One region of the Pantoea sp. SGAir0180 genome, then DNA from elsewhere that is predicted to be linked to it. Evidence: riboswitches for the same ligand, from Rfam matches in the RefSeq annotation. Region 1 holds a riboswitch; each other region holds the start of a gene.
What was found. A riboswitch is a leader RNA that binds a small molecule or an ion and turns the genes downstream of it on or off. The one in region 1 is predicted to bind thiamine pyrophosphate.

Region 2: linked by a shared signal. The riboswitch ahead of thiM (hydroxyethylthiazole kinase) and the one ahead of thiC (phosphomethylpyrimidine synthase ThiC) in region 1 are both predicted to bind thiamine pyrophosphate.
Region 3: linked by a shared signal. The riboswitch ahead of thiB (thiamine ABC transporter substrate binding subunit) and the one ahead of thiC (phosphomethylpyrimidine synthase ThiC) in region 1 are both predicted to bind thiamine pyrophosphate.

The regions. Positions count from the first base shown of each region.
Region 1 is NZ_CP028071.1:3,544,352-3,552,323, reverse strand. Features, by position in the region: gene thiE (thiamine phosphate synthase) at 1-6, opposite strand, end outside; gene thiC (phosphomethylpyrimidine synthase ThiC) at 7-1,929, opposite strand; TPP riboswitch at 2,016-2,115, opposite strand; gene C1N58_RS16660 (Rsd/AlgQ family anti-sigma factor) at 2,249-2,752, opposite strand; gene nudC (NAD(+) diphosphatase) at 2,949-3,719, shown strand; gene hemE (uroporphyrinogen decarboxylase) at 3,760-4,830, shown strand; gene nfi (deoxyribonuclease V) at 4,830-5,498, shown strand; gene C1N58_RS16640 (YjaG family protein) at 5,561-6,151, shown strand; gene hupA (nucleoid-associated protein HU-alpha) at 6,340-6,612, shown strand; gene C1N58_RS16630 (DUF1481 domain-containing protein) at 6,680-7,342, shown strand; gene purD (phosphoribosylamine--glycine ligase) at 7,381-7,972, opposite strand, start outside.
Region 2 is NZ_CP028071.1:971,357-979,328, forward strand. Features, by position in the region: gene ahpF (alkyl hydroperoxide reductase subunit F) at 1-117, shown strand, start outside; gene C1N58_RS04645 (AEC family transporter) at 165-1,124, opposite strand; gene C1N58_RS04650 (hypothetical protein) at 1,216-1,413, opposite strand; TPP riboswitch at 1,714-1,810, shown strand; gene thiM (hydroxyethylthiazole kinase) at 1,845-2,633, shown strand; gene thiD (bifunctional hydroxymethylpyrimidine kinase/phosphomethylpyrimidine kinase) at 2,630-3,430, shown strand; gene C1N58_RS04665 (GntR family transcriptional regulator) at 3,459-4,145, opposite strand; gene C1N58_RS04670 (mannitol dehydrogenase family protein) at 4,196-5,656, opposite strand; gene yegS (lipid kinase YegS) at 5,812-6,711, opposite strand; gene yegQ (prephenate-dependent tRNA uridine(34) hydroxylase TrhP) at 6,942-7,972, opposite strand, start outside.
Region 3 is NZ_CP028071.1:3,053,708-3,061,679, reverse strand. Features, by position in the region: gene polB (DNA polymerase II) at 1-790, opposite strand, end outside; gene C1N58_RS14480 (DedA family protein) at 958-1,722, shown strand; gene thiQ (thiamine ABC transporter ATP-binding protein ThiQ) at 1,719-2,420, opposite strand; gene thiP (thiamine/thiamine pyrophosphate ABC transporter permease ThiP) at 2,404-4,014, opposite strand; gene thiB (thiamine ABC transporter substrate binding subunit) at 3,990-4,976, opposite strand; TPP riboswitch at 5,020-5,124, opposite strand; gene sgrR (HTH-type transcriptional regulator SgrR) at 5,160-6,821, opposite strand; gene C1N58_RS14455 (MFS transporter) at 7,075-7,972, shown strand, end outside.

The DNA of each region.
Region 1 (7,972 bases):
GTTCATTTACTCCTCCTTAATCGCTGTGGCGGGATGGTAGAGTTCACCGCCCCGTTCACGGAAATGATCAGACATCTGCGCCATGCCAACCTCAATAGCCTGCGCTTCCGCTTCCTGTCTGGCAGCATAGTCACGCACTTCCTGCGTGATCTTCATTGAGCAAAACTTAGGGCCGCACATTGAACAGAAGTGGGCAACTTTACCCGATTCCTGTGGCAACGTTTCATCGTGATAGGCCCGGGCTGTATGAGGATCCAGCGCCAGATTGAACTGATCTTCCCAGCGAAATTCGAAGCGCGCTTTCGACATGGCGTTGTCGCGGATCTGCGCCCCCGGATGGCCTTTGGCCAGATCGGCAGCATGCGCGGCGATCTTGTAGGTGATTAACCCCTGTTTCACATCCTCTTTGTTTGGCAGGCCAAGATGCTCCTTCGGCGTGACGTAACACAACATCGCGCAGCCAAACCAGCCAATCATGGCGGCACCAATGCCAGAGGTAAAATGATCGTAGCCCGGCGCAATGTCGGTCGTCAGTGGGCCCAGAGTATAAAACGGCGCTTCATGGCAATGTTCCAGCTGCTCTGTCATGTTGCGACGGATCATCTGCATCGGGATATGGCCGGGACCTTCGATCATCACCTGTACGTCGTATTCCCAGGCTATTTTTGTCAGTTCACCCAGCGTGTGCAGCTCAGCGAACTGTGCTTCATCGTTGGCGTCCTGAATCGATCCGGGGCGTAATCCGTCGCCCAGGGACAAAGCGATATCGTAGGCTGCGCAAATTTCACAGATGTCGCGGAAGTGTTCATAGAGAAAGCTCTCTTTGTGATGAGACAGGCACCACTTCGCCATAATGGAGCCACCACGGGACACAATACCGGTCAGGCGTTTTGCAGTCATGGGAACGTAGCGCAGCAGCACACCCGCATGGATAGTAAAATAATCCACGCCCTGTTCGGCCTGCTCCAGTAACGTATCGCGGAAAATGTCCCAGTTCAGATTTTCAGCCACACCGTTGACCTTCTCCAGTGCCTGATAAATCGGAACAGTGCCGATGGGAACAGGACTGTTACGCAGAATCCATTCACGGGTTTCATGAATATAGCGTCCGGTCGACAGATCCATGACCGTGTCCGCGCCCCAGCGTGTGGACCAGACCAGCTTTTCTACTTCTTCTTCAATAGACGAGGTCACCGCTGAGTTACCAATGTTGGCATTCACCTTCACGAGAAAGTTGCGTCCAATGATCATCGGTTCGGATTCGGGATGGTTGATATTGGCCGGAATAATGGCGCGGCCAGCGGCCACTTCCTGGCGTACAAACTCGGGGGTAATGTTTTCGGGCAGATGGGCACCAAAGCTGTGGCCCGGATGCTGTTGCAGCAGTACCTCACCACGAATGCGCTCACGGCCCATGTTCTCCCTGATGGCGATGAACTCCATCTCTGGTGTGATGATTCCCCGACGCGCGTAATGCAACTGGGTTACACAGCGGCCGGCTTTAGCACGGCGCGGCGTTGGCAGATGTTCAAAGCGCAGGTGATCCAGTCCGTCATCAGCCAGTCGCTGCTGCGTATACGCCGAGCTAATCTGCGTCAGTTTTTCGCTGTCGTCGCGCTCTTCAATCCAGCGAGCACGCAGTTTATCCAGTCCGCGATGCACGTCGATTTTTGCTGCCGGATCGCCATAGGCACCGGCGGTGTCATAAACCGGCACAGGCTCATTTTCCTGGTAAACGGGCTCATCTTTACTGCCGCCGGTCAATGTAGGGTTGAGCTGGATTTCGCGCATGGGGACACGAATGTCGTCACGGCTGCCGGTCAGCCAGATACGTTTTGAGTTGGGAAAGGCACTGCCACCCTGCAGGGAATCAATGAATTCCTGTGCCTGAGCACGCTGTTCGCGACGGGTCGTTTTCGTAGTAGACATAGCAATATTCCAGTAAGTGGGAAGGTTGCTTGTCCGGAGTTCGGAAGGAGTAACGGCACAGCGGGCACCCTGAGTGCGGCGTACCGTAAAAATTTACTCTTGTTCCCTTCGCAGGTTCTAACCTGATCAGGTTCCGCGGATCCCGAATTAACGGTCTCAGCCCAATGGGCACTCCGACAAGATTTGGTTTAACGGTTAATCAGGTCCCGCAAGGACGTGCAACCGTCAAACCCTGACTAACATAAAACATATGTTTTAAAGCCCACTCAGCATAAGGGGGCTTTTTATGAATCACAAGTTATTTACATTTGCGGCACTGTTAAGCAGGGCGGGCAATTTCACTGTCGTTCGCCACGGGCGGAGTCAGGTGATTGTCCCATGCCATTTGGATAAGCTTGTCTTCAAGGGTAAAACGCGCTTCAAGAGCTTCGCCGACTTCTGACAAGGCGTGCTGAAACGTCACATAGTTGTCGTCGTCGATGGCCTGTTGCAGGTGGCCGTCATACAGCTGCATCAACTGCTCGGTATTGGCTTCCAGCGACGGGTAAATCTGCGCGGCAGCCAGCAGCGGACTGGTGCCGTCCATCTCTGCAATCAAACGCTGGTAAAGGCTAAAGTGACCGGATGAAAGATAATCGACCAGCGTGTGGCAAAAGTTATCCAGTGCCTGCTCGTCCAGGCGAGTCAGCGCTTCTTTTTTTGGCTTGATGCCGACCAAATGGTAATAAGAAACCAACAGCTGGCGGCGAGCTGCCAGCCATGAATCTACCAGTTCATTACTGCCACCTACGCGTTGGGTCAGAACGTCTAACTGGTTAAGCATAGTTAACTCCGTATGCGTTATGCACCTTCATATTTCAGATTAGCGATGCGCCAATTGCGCTTGTTCTCCGCGAACCTGTCGGGATAAATAAGCGTGCTGTCGTCTTGCAACCAGAATTATTTGGGTATAGTTGTTCATCTACACACTTAACATCGGGACTTCAGCGTGCGGGTTGACGCTAAGGATGACGAAATAAATGCAATGCGAAATTTCAAGCGTAGACGCTGGATGGTGGATTGTCAGTAGTGAACAGAAAATTTGGTTACCGCAAGGCGATTTACCTCACGGAAACGCACAGCAGTTTGGCCTTACCGGGCACCAGGGGCGCGTGATTGGCGAATGGCAGGGAGAGAAGGTCTGGCTGATTTGTGAAACGCGTTCGTCAGATATGTTGTCGTTGCGCCAGTTACTCAATGAAGATCCGGGCCTGTTTCAGCTGGCCGGGCGCGGGGTGCAGTTAGCGGAGTTTTACCGATCCCATCGCTGGTGCGGCTATTGTGGTCATGAGATGCACGCCAGTAAACGCGAATTTGCCTGCCTGTGTAGCCATTGCCGTGAACGTTATTACCCACAAATTGCGCCCTGTATTATCGTTGCTATCCGCCGTGGAGATGAGATCCTGCTGGCCAACCATGCGCGTCATCGTAATAACATTTACACTGTGCTGGCCGGGTTCGTTGAAGTCGGTGAGACCATTGAACAGGCGGTTGCACGCGAAGTGATGGAAGAGAGCAACGTGCGCGTGAAGAATGTCCGTTATGTCACTTCCCAGCCCTGGCCTTTCCCGCAGTCCTTAATGATGGCCTTTATGGCGGAGTATGACGGCGGCGACTTACAGCACGACGGTAAAGAGCTGTTGGATGCCGGATGGTTCCGTTTTGATGCGCTGCCTTTACTGCCTCCACCTGGCACCGTTGCCCGTCGATTAATTGAAGATACCGTTGCCCTCTGCCGCGCTGAGGCGTGAGAGTGCTACACTACTCGCTTGATACCGAGAGAGTCCTGACATGAGTGAACTGAAGAACGACCGTTATTTGCGCGCCCTGTTACGCCAGCCTGTCGATGTTACCCCCGTATGGATGATGCGCCAGGCCGGACGATATTTGCCGGAATATAAAGCCACGCGTGCCCAGGCGGGCGACTTTATGTCGCTGTGTAAGAATGCCGAGCTGGCCTGCGAAGTCACCCTGCAACCATTGCGTCGCTACAAGCTCGATGCGGCCATCCTCTTCAGTGATATCCTCACCATTCCTGATGCGATGGGATTAGGGCTGTACTTCGAAACAGGGGAAGGTCCATGCTTTTCAAACCCCGTAACCTGCCGTGCCGATGTCGATCGCCTGCCTGTTCCCGATCCTGAACAGGAACTGGGTTACGTGATGAATGCCGTACGGACCATCCGTAAGAACCTTAATGGTGAGGTGCCCTTAATTGGTTTTTCAGGCAGTCCGTGGACGCTGGCAACCTATATGGTAGAAGGCGGCAGTAGCAAGGCCTTCACCAAAATTAAGAAAATGATGTACGCCGAACCTGCCACATTGCATGCCATGCTGGATAAGCTGGCCGACAGCGTTATTCTCTATCTCAACGCTCAGATCCGCGCCGGGGCGCAGTCAGTCATGGTGTTTGACACCTGGGGCGGCGCATTGAGTGGCCGCGATTATCGCGAGTTCTCGCTGTATTACATGCATAAAATCGTCGACAGCGTACTGCACGAAAACGAAGGCCGTCGTGTGCCGATCACGCTGTTTACTAAAGGCGGCGGTCAGTGGCTTGAGGCCATGGCTGAAACAGGCTGCGATGCACTGGGCCTGGACTGGACTATCGACATCAGTGAGGCCCGCCGTCGTGTCGGGCATAAAGTTGCCCTACAGGGCAATATGGATCCCTCCATGCTGTACGCACCACCGGCCCGTATCGAGCAGGAAGTGGCCAGTATTCTGGACGGTTTCGGCAAAGGTGAAGGCCACGTATTCAATCTGGGACATGGTATCCATCAGGATGTACCGCCAGAGCATGCCGGCGTCTTCGTTGAGGCGGTGCACCGCCTTTCCCGCCAGTATCATCAGGAGTCATAATGGATATTGCTGCACTTCGTGCGGAGCAACAACAGCGTGCCGCATACGTCGTGCGGCAGGACGATTTTGATGTGCTGCCGCCACGCTTTATTGGTGGCGCAGACGTCGGGTTTGAACAGGAAGGTGCGGTCACGCGCGCGGCGCTGGTTATTCTCGAATACCCGTCGCTGAAGCTGGTGGAGCATCGTATCGCGCGCATCGAGACGACTATGCCGTACATTCCTGGCTTTCTCTCTTTCCGGGAATATCCCGCCTTGCTGGCGGCATGGAATATGCTGGAGCAGAAGCCTGACCTGTTGTTTGTCGACGGTCACGGCATTTCGCATCCGCGTCGGCTCGGTGTGGCGTCACACTTTGGACTGATGGTCGATGTTCCCACCATCGGTGTCGCCAAAAAGCGTTTGTGCGGACGGTTTGAGCCGCTGGACGAGACTCCCGGCAGTCGCCAGCCGTTAATGGATAAAGGGGAGCAAATTGGCTGGGTATGGCGCAGCAAGGTACGCTGTAATCCGCTGTTTGTGGCCACCGGGCATCGCGTCAGCCTGGACAGTGCCCTCGATTGGGTTGAAAAGTGTACTCAGGGCTACCGTTTACCGGAACCGACGCGCTGGGCAGATGCTGTCGCATCACGCCGACCTGCATTTCTGCGCTGGCAAAACGCGCTTTAGCACTGTTTGTAGGGCGCTTTTGCGTTACACTGCGGCCAGCGAAACGAATAAGAGCTCTGTGTATGTTACAAAACCCTGTGCATTTGCGTCTGGCAAAGCTGGAAAGCTGGCAACATCTGACGTTTATGGCTTGCCTGTGCGAGCGCATGTATCCTAATTACATGGCCTTTTGCCAGCAAACTGTGTTTGCCGATCCTGCGCTTTACCGCCGAATTCTCGATCTGATTTGGGAAACGCTGACGGTGAAAGATGCAAAGATCAACTTCGACAGTCAACTGGAAAAGCTCGAAGCTGCGATTCCGGATGGCGATGATTTTGAGGTCTACGGCGTGTATCCGGCCATCGATGCCTGTGTGGCATTAAGTGAAGTGCTGCACGCCCTGTTAAGTGGCGAAACGCTTGAACATGCGATTGAAGTCAGCAAGACCTCCATCACCACCGTGGCCATTCTGGAAATGACTCAGGCAGGTCGTGAAATGACCGATGAAGAGCTGCGGGAAAACCCGGCAGTCATCGACGAATGGGACCTGCAATGGGAGATTTTTCGCCTGCTCGCAGACTGTGAAGAGCGAGACCTTGAATTGATAAAAGGTCTGCGATCCGACCTGCGCGAAGCGGGAATTAGTAACATCGGTATAAAAATTCAGCAATAAGGCGAGAAAACGTGACTTCAGGCCTTAATTAGCGCGCCTGGAGGCTTCACATCAGCCCCCTGTCTGGTCTACATTTGGGGGGCTGAAAATTGTGGCTATCGGTGCGTGCAGGCTGAAGAGTGCCCGAAGTTGGCTTTTCCCTCGCACTCGTTGCTTAGCAAGCGATAAATACACTTTAAGGATAACTTATGAACAAGACTCAACTGATTGATGTGATCGCAGAAAAAGCTGACCTGTCTAAAACCCAGGCCAAGGCAGCGCTGGAATCTACTCTGGCTGCAATCACTGAGTCTCTGAAAGAGGGTGATGCTGTACAACTGGTTGGTTTTGGTACTTTTAAAGTGAACCACCGCGCTGAGCGTACCGGTCGTAACCCACAGACTGGCAAAGAAATCAAAATCGCTGCGGCAAACGTACCTGCATTCGTGTCTGGTAAAGCTCTGAAAGACGCCGTCAAGTAAGACGTCGCATAGCGGTAAAGTTTTAAACAGGGGCGATTTCGCCCCTTTTGTTTAAGGGCCAGCCACCATGACTACGCTGCTTCAGCGCTTTTCCGCCCTGCTTCTCTCCTCACTGATTATCGGGTGCAGTTCCACCCCCGACATTCCCGCCTTTTCCGCCAGTGGTTATCTGGCCGACCGTGGCAGTGTGCGTATCTGGCGTAAGAATACGGATCATCAGTCTGTGCATATTCGTACGCTGTACAACCCGTTTAACAGCGAAAAAAGCGAAACGACAGACTACCGCTGGCTGGGCGATCATCTGGTCAGCGTTGAGCGTCAGGTGAAAGGCGCGCCTCCCGACGATGTCACCCTGCGATTTGACCAGAATGGCAGTCTTAACTTTATGCAGCGCCAGCTTGCTACTCAACGTGAAGCGGTCAGCCCTGATACGGTGGAACTTTATAAGTTTGACGCGCAACGTATGCGGGACATCAGCGATGCGCTCTTAAGCGGTCGGGTGTTTCTGAAGCAGGGGCACTGGGCAGGGGGCAATGTCGTGGAGACCTGTGACGGCCAAAAGGTGACGCCAGCGTTTGACAGTGAGGCATGGCAGACGCTCACGCATTACCGCCGTCATTCCGCTGGTCCCTTGATGGTTTCATGGCTGGAAGCGCCAGAAGGCGTTCAACTGTTGCGGGTCAGCCACAAAGACGAATGTGCAGATGAGCCCAAAGAGGCGGATTTCTGAGACATGAAAAAGGGGCACAACGTGTGCCCCTGTCATCGTTACTGGCGACCAATGGCGCGATAGCCGATATCGCGGCGGCAGAAACTGCCTTGCCAGGAAATCGGCTGAGCAAGCGCATAAGCGCGCTTCTGCGCAGCGGCAACGTCATCGCCTAACGCGGTGACGCACAACACACGTCCACCGTTAGTCAGTACGCGGTCGCCTTCCAGGCGTGTACCGGCATGGAAAACTTTGCCGTCAGCCGCTTCTTCCTGTGGCAAACCGTGAATCTGTTCGCCGTTCGCGTAGGGGCCAGGGTAGCCGCCAGCCGCCAGCACCACGCCCAGCGAAGGGCGGGGATCCCATTGTGAGTCTTTTTGATCGAGCTTGCCTTCACAGGCAGCCAGACAGAGATCCACCAGATCCGATTGCAGGCGCAGCATAATGGGCTGCGTTTCCGGATCGCCGAAACGGCAGTTGAATTCGATCACTTTTGGCTGACCGGTCTTATCGATCATCAGCCCGGCATATAAGAAGCCTGTGTAAACATTCCCTTCTGCTGCCATGCCACGTACGGTTGGCCAGATGACCTGGTCCATGACGCGCTGGTGGATTTCATCCGTCACCACTGGTGCAGGAGAGTAAGCGCCC
Region 2 (7,972 bases), 1.8 Mb from region 1:
GCAGCAGGCGACTGCACCACGGTGCCTTACAAGCAAATCATCATTGCCAGCGGTGAAGGGGCAAAAGCCTCGCTGAGCGCTTTTGATTACCTGATTCGCACCCAACCTGCACACTAAGTTTTTCGGTGCAAAAGCCAGCCCTGTAACCTGTGTTACAGGGCTTTTTAATATCCGGCCAGCGTCATTAACATCATCCACAGCGGCGTGGTTATCGCGGCAAAAAGGGTGGAAAGCAGCATACTGGCGGCCGTGGGGCCGGTAATCACGTTAAATTTCTGCGACATCAGGTAGACATTCACACCGACCGCCATCGACCCCAGCAGCACTACCACTTTACTTTCCAGCGCAGGCAGACCCGTCAGCCAGGCGATCGCCCAGACACACAGCGGCTGCAGAATCAGTTTCAACGCACAAATCGTGTAACTCTCTTTCAAGCCTTCCCGCACCCGATAGTGCGCCAGGCTCATGCCGAGAGTGACCAACGATAAGGGTGCGGCGATGGACGCCAGCATGCGCAGCGGTTCAGCGGCGATGGCGGGAAGCGGCCGCTGCAACAGGCTCCAGGCGGTGCCTGATAAGATGCCAATAATTAACGGATTCCTGAGCACGCTAATCAAGGTGCGCTTAAAGCCCTGAAGGGAAAAACTGCCCTGTTTCGACCATTCCACCGAGACGGTGAGTAATGTCCAGAGGATCAGACTGTTAAACACCAGCACCAGCGCAACCGATGGCAAGGCACCGGGGCCCAGCAGGACGGTAGCGACCGGAATACCCAGCATAACGTTATTTGAAAAGACCCCGCCCAGGGCAAAGACCGAACCGGCCACGCCATCCAGATGAAACAGACGCGAGGCAAGGATTCGGCCCACGATAAACACCAGCAGACAACTGCCAAAGAATGCCAGAAGCAGGCGCACATCGACTGCGGGACTGTTGTAAAAGTCACTCATGATGCGAAACAGCATGCAGGGCAGGGCAACGTTAAAGACAAACCGGTTCATGCCTTCGCTGATGCTCAGCGGCCATTTGCCCCATTTCGTCAGGCAATAACCCAGGAAAATAAGAATAAACAGCGGGGCTGACAGGTAAATCTGGTGTCCTAATGTATCCAGCAGGAAGGGCATAAGCGTAAGCAGTCCAGTGACTCAGTAAGGGCAAGACTACCAAATTGCGTCGGCCGCGTAACCTGGCAAAACGTGTACCCGACCCGCGAATTTACCCTAGCCAGCGGCGCGCCTGGTCATCACTGATATCGCGATAATACACCCGATGGATAACCGCATCGCAACGCTGACAACGGGCAGAAAGATAAGTGGAATAATAGTGTCGGCCAGAAGGAGAAAGGGCACCCTGACGGGTAATGGTGATGTCAGTCCATCGGTGACGATGAGGGATAAGCGCTAAAAATCGCATCATGCTTCCTGTCAAGTATGAAGTGTTCTGGTAATTTTTAACTACGTGATATGAAGATTTATTGTTGCGATGTTGTAGGCAGGTGTTTGTTATTGCTGGGCATTCTGATAATGGTGAAGGATATAATTTACTCGCGTAAATACCTTTACTGCTCTGACGTGCAAATTTTAAGCCCGCAGCATTAAGCCTTTTTTCGTGCGGTGGGGAGTTGATCGGGATCATGTAAAAGTCTCGCCCGCCAGGTTGAAAAAAGAATAAGCACCTTGCTTAAATTTAGGGGCTTACTTATTCTTCTTTGCGTAACACGACTCGGGGTGCCCTTCTTTGTGAAGGCTGAGAAAAACCCGTATTACCTGATCTGGATAATGCCAGCGTAGGGAAGTCTGATGCCTGACCGCATTCGCCTTCTTGTCCGCCGGTTGGGAGTTCTGATGACACATCAACCGCACCATCTTTCTGATGCGCAATGCGCGCCCCTCCTGCAACAGTTTCGCCGTCAGTCACCGCTCGTGCACTGCATGACCAATGATGTGGTGCAAATGCTCACGGCTAATGTCCTGCTTGCTCTGAACGCGTCACCTGCCATGGTCATCGATCGCGAGGAAGCGCCGCAGTTCAGCGGTATCGCGGATGCACTGTTAATCAATGTCGGCACATTAACGCACGAACGCCAGCTGGCCATGGCCGCGGCAATCGAGGCGGCTAATCTGGCAGGCACGCCCTGGACGCTGGACCCGGTAGCGGTGGGCGCACTGACGTTGCGTACCCGGTTTTGCCAGCAGGTGCTGATGCAGTCGCCTGCCGTGATTCGCGGCAATGCTTCCGAGATTCTGGCGCTGGCCCAGCAGGCTGACGGCGGACGTGGCGTGGACAGTCTGCACGCCGCCGAAAGCGCCCTGCTGGCCGCCCAACAACTGGCGCGGGAGTATCAGACCTGTGTGGTGGTCACTGGCGAGGTGGATTATGCCACCGACGGGATGCGTACCCTGTCGATCGTCGGCGGATCGCCCTTAATGACGCGGGTGGTCGGTACCGGCTGTGCACTGTCTGCGGTCGTCGCCGCCTTTGCCAGCCTGCCGGGTGACAGACTGGTGAATATCGCCAGCGCCTGTCGGGTGATGGCACTGGCCGGAGAGAAAGCCGCACAGGCATCAACCGGGCCGGGCAGCTTTGCACCGGCGTTTCTGGACGCGCTCTGGACACTGGAGGCCGCCTTGTGAAACGCATCAATGCTTTAACGATTGCCGGTACCGATCCCAGCGGCGGTGCCGGGATTCAGGCCGACCTGAAAACCTTCTCCGCACTGGGCGCTTACGGCACCAGCGTGATTACGGCCCTGGTGGCGCAAAATACCTGTGGCGTACAGTCGGTGTACCGTATTGATCCTGATTTTGTCAGCGCACAGCTGGATTCCGTTCTTGATGACGTGCGCATCGACAGTGCAAAAATTGGCATGCTGTCCGACGCGGCGATCGTGGAGCGGGTGGCGGTTGGCTTGCAGCGCCGGGCAATCCCGTTTGTGGTGCTGGACACGGTGATGGTGGCCAAGAGCGGCGATGCCTTACTGAGTCCTGATGCCATTGCCTGTGTCCGCGAGCGCCTGTTGCCACAGGTGTCACTGATCACACCTAATCTGCCCGAAGCCGCCGCGCTGCTCGAATGCCGTATGGCCAGCAATGAGAACGAGATGCTGACGCAGGGCGATGCCCTTCTGGCGCTGGGTTGTCAGGCCGTGCTGATGAAGGGCGGACATCTGGATCATGGCGAAAGTCCTGACTGGCTGATCACGCCAGCGGGGCGGCAACGGTTCAGCACGCCTCGGGTGAAGACGCGCCATACGCACGGTACCGGTTGTACGCTGTCTGCTGCGCTGGCGGCCCTGCGCCCACGGCACAGTGACTGGGCGGAGACGGTTAATGAAGCCAAAACCTGGCTACAACAGGCCCTGCTGACAGCCGATTCGCTGGAGGTGGGCCACGGGACTGGACCTGTGCATCATTTTCATCAGTGGTGGTAACGGCTTCGCTCAGCGATTGTACGGCGCGCTACTCAGCCTCGAACCAGTCACGGTTTTGCCTGATCACGGGCGCGAGCGAAAACATCATTGCCTGCAGATGGTGACGCAGGGCGGTTTCTGCCTGGTCCGCATCGCGCGCTTTCAGGGCGGCAAAAACGGCTTCATGTTGTTCGATCAGTGTTTCAGCGGGCGCGACCTGATTCAGGGTGAGATATCGCACCCGGTCCATCGTCGCCTTGATGTTTTCAATGGTTTCCCATGCCAGCATACAGTCGATGCTCTCGGCAATCAGACGATGGAATTCATCGTCCAGGCTGAGAAACATCTGGCTGTCGCCCCGGGCGGCAGTGATGCGCTGGAGCTGCAGATTATGCTCCAGCGCCATCAGTCCGCGCTGGCTTGTTTCCCGCGCTGCGCGGCGTATTACGGCCAGTTCTACCGCTTCCCGGATAAAGCGTCCATCTTCAACCTGCTTCGCTGAAATCTTACGCACAAAGGTGCCGCGCTGTGGAAGGATTTGTACCAGACCGGCTTCTGCCAGCTTAATGAACGCCTCACGTACCGGCTGGCGAGAGAGATGAAAACGGGCGGAAACCTCTTTTTCCGACAGCAAAGCGCCCGGCTGAATGACGCAGGTGACGATATCTTTGCGTAGATAACGGTAAATCTGCTGATTGACCGGTTCACTTGTCGTGATGGTGTAGGAAAGTGTCATGTTCTGTCCCTGTTAACATTAACCCGATTTCGCCCGCGCGTTAAAACGCCTTAGCCCTGTGCGATGGCCTGTTGCACGGCCGCCCGTGCCCCCACTTTCGTCAACTGTATATAGCAGGCGGAGAGCGCGTCAACAAAGGCTGTATTATCCGCCAGATCCTCGCCGAAAACGGTTTTCAGGCCCAGTAAGGCCCGCACCCGCTCCTGACCTTCCGCGCTTTCTGCCACACAGGTGGCCAGCTGCGCTTTAAGTGGGTCGCGGATCGCTATAGGTTCGCCTTTTTCATCGACCGCAGCGACATAGCGCATCCAGGCGGCAATGCCCAGTAACAGCAGCGGGCAGGGTGTGCCGTTAGCGAGATGCCAGCGCACGCTGTCGAGAAAGCGTTGTGGCAGTTTCTGGGTGCCATCGGTCGCAATCTGGTAGGTGCGGTGTCTGATAGCGCGGTTGGCAAAGCGAGCGATTAAGGCGTCGGCGTAAGCCGGTAAATCCACGCCCTGCGTGGTTAACGTCGGTGCCTGTTCGTTAACCATCAGCGCACGTGCAGCCGCCCGGAACGCGTCGTCAGCCATACAATCGCTGATGTGTTCATAACCCGCAAGGTAACCAAGGTACGCCAGAAAGGAGTGGCTGCCATTGAGCATGCGCAACTTCATTTGCTCAAACGGCAGCACATCCTCCACCAGTTCGGCACCGGCCTTGTCCCAGTCAGGTCGGCCACTGACAAAATGGTCTTCAATCACCCACTGAAAGAAGGGTTCAGCCTCAACGGCCACCGGATCGGACGAACCAATACGGGCACGTAACGCGTCAAAGGCGGCCTCATTCATCGCCGGAACAATGCGATCTACCATGGTGGAGGGAAAGGTGATGTTGTGCTGAATATAGTCCGCCAGCGACGCATCATGCTGCCGGGCGAGCTGCGTCACCACATTCCGTGTGACGTGGCCATTTTCAGGCATGTTATCGCAGGACATCACGCTGAAAGGCGCTAAACCCAGATCGCGTCGACGGCGGATGGCGGCGACAATCAATCCGGGCAGCGAGCGGGTCTGTGCGGGGTGCGCCAGGTCATGCACGATATCCGCATGTTGCAGATCGAGATTGCCGCTGGCGGGCAGGTGACAATAGCCTTTTTCCGTCACGGTCATCGACACAATCGCCACGTCCGGCTGGCACAGGGCCGTAATCACGGCATCAATGCCGTCCGTTTTGCCGTGCAGTGCCGCGGTAACCACCCCAATGACCCGGGTTTTCACGGCGTCGTCACTTTTTTCGGTCAACGTATAGAGAAAGTCCTGCTGGCGGAGTGCCTGAATCAGCTCGCCGCTGTTAAGGTTAACCTCGCAGATTCCCCAGTCGCTACCCTGTTCGGCCAGTTTATCCGTGCACAAGGCCTGGTGGGCGCGATGAAAGGCACCAAAGCCGATATGCACTATACGGGTTTTAAGCTGGCGACGGTCATAGGCGGGCAGATGAACATCCGCAGGAAGGTGATCGATGTGTAGCATAAAGCATCCTTGTGGCAGACGGACGGCAGGCCATGCTGGCATTAAGGATGAAAAATTACGCGTCTCGCTACTACCATACAAGTTGAAGTAGCGGAATTGTGAATGTAATCACGAACTGTTTACATTAAGGCCGGGAGCCGGGGCTCCCGTGAGAATTAACTCAGCAGGGCACACTGCGGCGGCAGGCGGCAGCTTAACGCGCCCGGCATGATATCGATGGTAAATGACTGGCCTGTCAGCGGTTCGCCATCCAGGTTAAAGGTCATTTCATGCGGTGAGCGAATCGTCAGGGACGATAAGCGCGTGGAAATAATGCCGGGATTCTCTTCATCGCCGGTCAGGGAATGCAGCAGGGTAGGCAGCAACTCCTGCGCGGTAACAATGCTGACGTCCAGCAGGCCATCGTTAATCAACGCCGACGGGCATAAACGCTGACCGCCTCCGGCCTGACGACCGTTGCCGATGCCGATGACCAGCGCATCGCCCTGCCAGTTAAAACCGGGCCCGGTAATTTCACAACTGTCCGGTTTTAGCGTGTCCATGCGCATCAACCCATGAATAAAATAGGACACGCCGCCCAGCGCGGATTTGAGTTTTTCCGGCGTCTCGGTCGTAATGCGCGTGCCAAATCCTCCGGTCGCCATATTAATAAAATAGTGATGCTGGTTAACGCGGGCGAGGTCGATATCACAGGCTTTACCCTGGATAGCCAGGCGCAAGGCGTGCTCAATCTCTTCAGGAATGCCGACGCTGGTGGCAAAATCGTTCGCTGTGCCCAGCGGCAGAATCCCCAGAACCGGGCGCTCATCCGCGTTGACCGACGCCAGTGCGGTAGCGATTTCGTTGACGGTGCCGTCACCGCCGCCCGCCACCACGGTTTCCGCCTGCAGTTCAAGGGCTTCTTCCACGTAACGCTCACCGTCTCCTTTTTCATACGTCACGCGCACGGCTATGTTAAAGCCCTCGGCGCGCAGCTTCGTGATCGCTTCACGGAGATCGTCATTACCTGCGCCTTTACCATTCAGGATTAGCAGCGTAAGCGATTGTTTGTCCATTATCTGTTCCTTGGAGATCGAAAGCGTAGTTAGTGGTTATAGCATAGCCGGAAGAGAAAAATGATTGGCGAAAGGGAGAAAAAAGAAAACCCGCACGGGGGAGCCGGGCGGGTGAATGAGGTGGATCCAGTTACTGCTGCTGATAATTGTTACTCATTGGTAGCAGGCAGCACTATAGTTCAGTAAAACCGAGCCGTCTGTGATCCTGTTCTTGCTTTTGTCAAATTTTGTCAGGCCGTGGCGTGAGCGGCATGCGGATCCTGAGTGTTCTGGCCTGGCGCAAAGTTACGCAGCAGCAAGGCAAACCGCAGATCTACCTCCGGCGGCACTTTCATCCAGACGCGATGCCCGTCTCCCGGGGCCACCTCTGTCGGTTCTCCACGGCTGTTTTGCAGGGCATCAAGGGTGCAGATCAGGTTACCGGACGGCGTCATGATCTCCAGGCTGTCATGCAGAACAAATTTATTCTTTACCCGTACTTCCGCCCAGCCCTCGCGCTGTTCACCGCTAAACTCCCCGACGAACTGCTGGCGCTCTGAGACAGAGTAGCCGGTCTGGTAATTCTGGTAGCTGTCGTGGGTGTGACGACGCAAAAAACCTTCGGTATAGCCGCGATGCGCCAGGCCTTCCAGGGTTTCCAGCAGGGCAGAATCAAACGGTTTACCTGCCGCCGCATCGTCAATGGCTTTGCGATAAACCTGTGCGGTGCGGGCGCAGTAATAATAGGATTTGGTGCGACCTTCGATTTTCAGCGAGTGAACGCCCATCTGGCTCAGGCGCTCGACGTGCGCCACGGCACGCAGATCTTTCGAGTTCATGATGTAGGTGCCGTGTTCATCTTCAAAGGCGCTCATCATTTCGCCGGGTTTCATTTTCTCCTCCAGCAAAAACACCTTGTCGCTGGGTTGCCCAATGCCCAATGTGGGCGTCACGTCCTGCACGCTGACTGGCTGATGAATTTCAACAATGTTGCCGACGTCATCTTGTCTGGCTTCCTGCAACTGATATTCCCAGCGGCAGGCGTTGGTGCAGGTTCCCTGGTTAGGATCGCGTTTATTCATGTAGCCCGACAGCAGACAGCGCCCGGAGTACGCCATACACAGTGCGCCGTGCACAAACACTTCCAGCTCCATGTCCGGCACCTGCTCGCGAATATCGGCGATCTCCTCCAGCGACAGCTCGCGGGATAAAATCACCCGGCTTAAGCCCATTTGCTGCCAGAATTTCACCGTTGCCCAGTTTACGGCGTTAGCCTGCACAG
Region 3 (7,972 bases), 490 kb from region 1:
GTTTAAAACCGTGCTCACGCCATTCCAGTACAGCCTGCTGGCGGCCCAGGCGTAACGGAATGCCATAGCGGTCGGCATGTTTCTGCAGAACGCGCAGGTCAAACTGCACCACGTTCCAGCCGATCACCACATCGGGGTCGTGGTCGGCAAACCAGCGATTGAGCGCCTCCAGCAGTTGAGGGCGGGTTTCCAGGTAAATGAGTTCGAAATCCAGTGCGCTGGCATCGCCGTTAGGCGGTCCCAGCATGTAAACCTGACGCTGGCCGCAGCCTTCAAGGCCAATGCAGTAAAGCTCACCATGCTGGGTGGTTTCGATATCCAGTGAGACCCATTTCAGCGGTGGGCGGTAGTCAGGATGCGGTTTGAGCCGGGCGTTAACCAGCGCATCGCCCTGCGCGTCACCATCGAACCACACGGGCGCGGTGATAAACCGTTCCATCAGATAGCGTTCAGGTGGACGAATATCGGATTCGTAAAGGGGAATGCCGTTTTCGCGCAGTTTCTTTTCAATCCACTGAAGCTGGCGATGCTGGCGGCAGTAAAGGCCAAATACCGGCCGGCGGCGAAAATCGGTTAACTGGAGAGGCTGCATGCGCACCTGGCGCTCGTCCTGTAGCAGCGTTTCGACCTGCGCCTGGTACTCGCAGGGAATAAACGTCACCGATTCCTGCACGGGCAGCACGACGCGCTGAGCACCGTCATCGGTGGCCAGCCAGAGCGTAATTTCGGTGCCTTGCGGCGTATCGCGCCAGTGACGGCTCAGCAGAAACCCTGCGCGGGGCTTATTCACGTATTCTCCAGGCTGATAGCGAATCGGGCATGCGGTTAAAAAGTATAACATGGATATTTATACAGTGTCTCCCGGTGCGTTTTGTCAATATTGGCCTACAATTCTTGCCTTGACGCTGTGATGTCTGCTCTGGACAATCCAGCCTTCTGCTTTTTCTGAGGATTGATATGGAAGCCTGGGTTCAACACCTGATTACACAGTCGCTGGAGTGGGCGCTGTTTGCCGTGGCGCTGGTGACGTTTCTGGAGTCACTGGCGTTTGTGGGGCTGCTGCTCCCCGGCACCGTGATGATGGCGAGCCTTGGCGCGCTGGTGGGCAGTGGGCAGATCGGTTTGTATCCCGCCTGGGCCGCTGGCTTCGTCGGTTGTCTGCTTGGCGACTGGGTTTCTTACGGGATTGGCTGGAAATTTCAGGGGCCGCTTCATCGCTGGAAATACCTGCAAAAATACAAAGGGCTGCTGGATAAAACCGAACATGCGCTGTATCAGCACAGCATGTTTACCATTCTGGTCGGCCGTTTTGTGGGACCCACTCGCCCGCTGATCCCGCTGGCGGCAGGTATGCTGGAATTGCCGGTACGCAAGTTTCTGCCCCCCAATCTGATCGGCTGTATTTTATGGCCCCCGCTTTATCTGTTGCCGGGGATTCTGGCAGGCGTGGCGATTGATGTCCCGAAAGAAGCCCAGGGCGGTCACTTTATCTGGCTGCTGGTTGCCGTTGCCCTTGTGGTGTGGCTGGGATGCTGGCTGTGCTGGCGCTGGTGGCGCGGTGAAAAGACCCGCGACTGGGCCACCGCGTATTTGCCGCCTGAACGACTGCGCTGGCTTGCGCCACTGGGCCTGGTCGTGGCCGTTGCGGCCTTCGTCGGTATTCAGTTTCACCCGATGATGCCAGTTTTCCGCCACCTGCTGTGGCAGGTCTTTATCGGTTAACGACGTGGGATGCCGAGTACATCGGCTTCCCGCACGTCCCCTGACAGCAGCCGGTCTGTTGCGCCATCCCAGTAAACCCGTCCATCTACCACCACCACGCTGCGTGGCGCAATCTGCTGCGCATCTTCAAGACTGTGCGACACCATAAGTAATGTGATTTCACGGGCTTCGCAGACGGTACGCACCAGGTTGAGCATCTCGCCACGCAGTGCCGGATCAAGCGCCGAGAAAGGTTCATCCAGCAGTAATACCGGCCGCTCGCGCAGCAGGCAGCGTGCCAGCGCTACGCGCTGACGTTGTCCACCTGAGAGCTGGCCTGGCAGGCGCGACAGCATCTCACTGAGCCCGACCTGCTGTGCAATGGTGGCTACCTGCTGACGCTGGTCCGCAGTCAGCCTGAGCCCGGGATGTAAGCCCAGCCCCAGATTCTGTTCCACGCTGAGATGCGGAAACAGGTTGTTTTCCTGAAACAGCATCGATACCGGGCGCTGAGCGGGCACGCTGTGGGTATGATCGACGCCATCCATTATCAGACTGCCCTGGCTGACGGGCAGAAAGCCGGCAATCAGATTTAACAACGTACTCTTACCCGCGCCGCTTGGACCAAGAATCGCCAGCCGTTCGCCGCGCCCGGCGTGAAGGGAAAAACGCATCGGCAAATGCTGATACAGGTAAGTCAGATTATTCAGTGTCAGCATGGCGACCCGGTAATTTTTCCATCAGAGTAAACAGAGACAGGCAGAGCACCAGCAACAGTAATGCGGTAACGGCTCCGTCGGCCCCACGATAGGCACCAATCTGCTGATAGAGGTAGAACGGCAGCGTACGGAAATCGGCGTTACCGAACAGCGCCACGACGCCAAAGTCTCCAATTGACAGTACGCAGGCAAACGCCAGCGCCTGTGCCAGTGGCCGCTTCAGTGCACGGAGTTCTATCAGCGTCAGGCGGTTCCATCCGCTGATCCCTAATGCGCCGCACAGGTGGTTGTAGCGTTCTGCGATATCCCGCATCGGGTTTTCCAGCACTTTCAGGGCATAGGGAATGGCGATCAGTGCATTGGCGAACATCACTACGCCATCCGCCGCATCGGGCAGCCCTGTAGTGGCATTCAGCAGCAGGAAAAAGCCGGTTGCCAGCACGATACCCGGCATGGCCAGAATCAGCATGCCGCTGGTGTCCATAAATTGTGCGGCAAGTTTACGCTGGCGCAGGCGCAGTTCGCGGCTGCTCCAGAGCAGCATGGTCGTCAGTAACACGCACAGCACGCCAGCGCCTAGGGCGATGCGCAGTGAGGTGAATGTTGCCTGCCACAACGCCGGTTGTTGCAAGGCGCCGCGCAGTCCGCCGTCCAGGCCATTAATAATCACTGCGATCAGGGGCGGTAGCAGTAACAGCAAGGCTAAACCGATGAGAGCAATGTCACTGATGCGCGCCAGCACGGAATCCTGCGGATCGCGCCAGCCCTGGCGCTGCGTGTTGCCAGCGGGAATGGCGTGACTGAAGCGCTGACTGAGAAGCACCAATACCAGGCAGCAGCAAAGCTGAATCAACGCCAGGAGTGCGGCGCGTCCCGGATCGTAGTCGTAACTTAAAGCCTGAAAAATGGCCAGTTCGATAGTGGTGGCCCGCGGCCCGCCACCCAGTGAAAGAACCGTGGCAAAACTGGCGAAGCAGAGCATGAAAATCAACGCACCGGTAGGCAGTAACTGGCGACGTAGCCACGGCCATTCAAGGAGCCGAAAGTGATGCCAGCCACGGATATTCAGCTGTGCAGCAAGCTGACGCTGTTCGGCCGGAATGCTTTCCAGCGCCTGCAGCATCAGGCGCGTGGCCAGCGGCAGGTTGAAAAAAACATGGGCCAGTAAAATGCCCTGAAGCCCGTAAGGCGAGAAGTGATAGTCCACGCCAAACCAGGCGCAAAGCCGGGCCAGCCAGCCCACCCGACCATAGACAGTGAGCAGACCAAATACCGCGACCAGCACCGGCAAGACCAGCGTCATGGCGCACAGGCGTAATAATCCCTGACGGCCAGGAAAACGGCGTCGATAGAGAGCCCGGGACAGCGGAATGGCCGGCAGCAAAGAGAGCAGGGCGGAGAGCAGCGCCTGCGTAAATGAAAAGCCAATCACATGATGCAGATAGGTATCCTGCAGAACCGCACGCCAGTCGGTCGCCGGGGCCGCCATCCACAGTGCAGCAAAAGCTGACAACGCCACGCTGCAAAGCAGCAACGTGGCGAGTGAACCCGGAATCAGCCAGAAGGGGATCAGCGACTCACGGCGCGTTGCCATTGGCTGACCCATTGTGAACGGTGGCTGGCGACGGCTTCAGGCGAAAACTGTAATGCCGTCTTCGGCACGCTGAGTGAAGCAAAGCCTGCAGGCAGGTCGGTTTTGATCACCGGGTACATCCAGTTGCCGGTTGGAATCGTATTCTGGAAAGCGGGCGTGACCATGAACTGCATAAACTGCTCTGCCAGTTTTGGTTGTTTGCTGTTAGCCAGGCGGGCTGCCACTTCCACCTGCAGATAGTTGCCTTCGGCAAACGGTGCCGCGGCATAGTTATCTTTCTTCTCTTCAATAATGTGATAAGCCGGCGACGTGGTATAGCTCAACACCAGATCGCTCTCGCCTTTCAGAAACAGACCGTAGGCTTCACTCCACCCTTTGGTCACCGTGACGGTTTTCTTTGCCAGCTTTTGCCAGGCTTCAGGCGCCTTGTCTCCGTAGACTTTTTGCATCCACAGCAGCAGGCCAAGGCCCGGCGTGCTGGTGCGGGGATCTTCATAAATCACGCGCCATTTTTCGGGGCTTTCGACCAGTTCTTTGAGGCTCTTTGGTGGGTTTTTCAGCGTGTTTTTGTTATAGACGAACGCGAAGTAGCCGTAATCGAAGGGCACAAAGGTGGTGTCCTTCCAGCCGCCGGGAACCTGCAATTTACCGGTATCAACGTCGCTTTTGGCAAACAGCCCGGTTTGTTGCGCGGCCTGCAGGAGGTTGTTATCCAGCCCTAAGACCACATCGGCCTTGCTGTTCTTGCCTTCCAGACGGACGCGATTCAGCAGCGAAACCCCGTCTTCCAGGGCCACATATTTCAGTTCGCAACCGCACTGGGCTTCAAAGGCTTTTTTAACGGCCGGACCCGGTCCCCAGTCAGCGGAAAACGAATCATAGGTGTAAACCGTCAGGACAGGTTTGGCCGCGAAGACCGGGGCAGAGAGTAACAGCAGCACGGGCAGGACGTTTTTTAACACTTTGCGCTCCTATAGCGGCAGGGTTGAGTCGCAAAGGATCTGAGCAAAGTTGCCTCTCAAATCCCTACGTCGGCATTAACCGATTCAGGTTCGACGGGTATATCTCAGCGCTCTGGCATGATGGAAAGAGGCACCCCGTTGAGAACGTCACATTCTAGTCATTTAATGCCCGCCGGGAAAGGATCACAGCGTGGGCGGTGCAAACCAGGCGGATTTAAAGTCAAACCACCCCAGCGTATTCATCCGTACTCCGCGCATACTGCGCTGGCCTTCCAGCAGCAGCCAGTGATGAAACAACGGATGAAGCCAGTTGCTTTCAACCAGCTGTTTCGCCCATTCAGCAAGGGGGAGCGTTTTCTCACGCCAGCGCGCAGCATCCTGCTGCCAGTTCACCGGCAGGCAGTGCTGCAACAACGGGACTTCGTATAACAGCGCAAACAGAGAATAGTCCAGGGGCAGGGTAAAGTTGACGCTGCCGAGCCAGATATCGCTTTCACCTGTGCCCTGATGCCAGGATTCATAACTGACCTCACGCACGTCCAGCGTCACGTCGTGTTGCGCCAGTAGTGGACGCAAGGCATCGGTGATACTGACGTGCTCAATGTGCTGGTTATAAACGGTCAGCGTCAGGTGTGTCAGGCCTGCGGGTTTTTCTACCGGTGTCAAATCACGCCGGTGGTGCCAGCGGGGCAGCAGGCCGTAAGCAGGAAACCAGTAACGCTGGTAGCCCAGATCCGCATTGTTCAGTAAGGCGATGGGGTTAAGCAGGAAGCTAAGCCAGCGTCGAATGCCCGGTTCGCCTGCCTTCGCGGAGCGCTGGTCAAACAGTAAAAAGTAGCAGCCCTCTTCAAGCCGACTCTCTTCCTGTTTCTCATCGGCCTGTTCGCCCTGCAGGCGAACACCGGCATAAACCACTTCGTCACTGATCTCGGGCAGCACCCATACCGACACGTCATCGATCAAGGCGCGATAGCCAAAGTAGTCGTCGAAGGCTTCGATCTTCAGCTGACTTTGCTGATTGCGGATGACCCGATAGGGCCCTGTCCCTATGGGCTGACGGGCAAAATCGCGCATATCGGGCCACTCGCGCGGCAGAATCATGGCGCTGACGCTGCCCAACAGCCAGGGTAGCCAGCTGTCGGGCTGATCTAAATAGATATCCAGCGTCCAGGGGGCAGGGGAGTCAAGTCGCTGAAGATGGCAAAACAGCGGATGCTGGCGCAGGCGCTCAAGGCTGGCAATCACATCGTCCATGTCGAGTTCCCGGCCATGATGGAAACGGATAGCCGGACGTAAATAAAAGCGCCAGTGTCGATCCGAATGTTGCTGCCAGTGATGAGCGATATCGGCTTCGATTTCCCCTTTTTCCTCATTTATGCGTGTCAGACCGCTAAAAATCTGACGAGCGATATGGGTTTCTGACCGACGCAGGGGCGATCCAGGCAGCAGATTGAGCAGAGGGCGATAGTAGAGGACGCGCAGAATATGTTTTCCCTGCCGGAAACTGCGGCCCAGATGCGCGCTGATCATCTGTCTGACCTGATCTTTATCGCCGACAAGCTGCACCAGTTGATCAATACGATCCTGTTCCAGCAGGTCTTCAGCGCGCTGCTGCTGCAAGGTTAGTCCGGTGTAGCAGAAGGTGAGCACGGATCGCTTGCCCCGTCCGGCCTCCGCCTGCCAGGTGAGCCAGCCGGCTTCCTGCATCCTGTTAAGCAGGTTCCGCATATGGCGACGTGAACAGTGCAGGGCGTCGGCCAGCTCACCCAGGGTGGTTTCCTGCGATTGCCCCTGACAGCTCTGCCACAGACGAATGAACTGCTGCTTCAGACGTGATGACGACATAAAAGAGGAACTCCCTCTGAAACCTGCTCTGTTTTTCCTGCCCTATTTTAGAGGCAAACTTTCTCGCATTGGAAGAGCGGGAGGCATTCAGCGATGGATGGCGCTCTGACATGGACGGCAGCGATGCCCGTCCCTTCTGAGTAGTGTGCTACGATTTTGCCAGCAGAGTTATTCTGCTGGTTTTTTTTACGTTGCAGGTTATGGTCGGGGGACACGCTTCCCGTTTCTATTGTTGTTCTGTCAGGGATAAGGCATGAAATCTTTGTTAGCATTCTCGCGCCGTTTCAATCCGGTGTTTTTCGCTTTTATGGTGACCGCCTTTATCCTCGGCGTAGCGGGCGCGCTTCAGGCACCGACGCTGAGCCTGTTTTTATCGCGAGAAGTGCAGGTGCCGCCGCTGTGGGTTGGGCTGTTTTTTACCCTCAATGCCGTTGCCGGGATTGTGGTGAGCATGATGATCGCAAAACGTTCTGACCGGGTCGGCGATCGCCGCAATATCATCTTGCTGTGCTGCATGCTGGCATTGGCAAACGCGCTCCTGTTCGCCTTTACCCGCCATTATCTGACGCTGATAACGCTGGGCGTACTGCTGTCGTCGCTGGCGAATGTCGCCATGCCGCAGCTTTTTGCCCTGGCGCGTGAATATGCCGACAGTGCTTCGCGCGAAGTGGTGATGTTCAGCTCTGTCATGCGTGCTCAGGTCTCGCTGGCCTGGGTGATTGGCCCGCCATTGTCATTTGCGCTGGCGCTGAATTTTGGCTTTGTCACGTTGTTCAGCGTGGCCGCCGGGCTGTTTTTTCTCTGTTTTCTGCTGATCTGGTTCACGGTGCCCTCGGTGCCGCGCACCGCGTCCCTGATGCAGTCAGGCGGAATTCCGCTGAGTGGCTGGCGTATTCGTGATGTGCGTATTTTGTTTGCCGCATCGACGCTGATGTGGACCTGCAACACCATGTATATCATCGACATGCCGTTATGGATCAGTACGGATCTGGGCTTACCTGAAAATCTGGCCGGAATCTTAATGGGCACGGCTGCCGGGCTGGAGATCCCGGTCATGATCGTGGCGGGCTTTTACGCCAAACGATGGGGCAAGCGGAATATGATGGCCGCCGCCGTGGCTGCTGCCGTCGTGTTCTACAGCGGCCTTATCC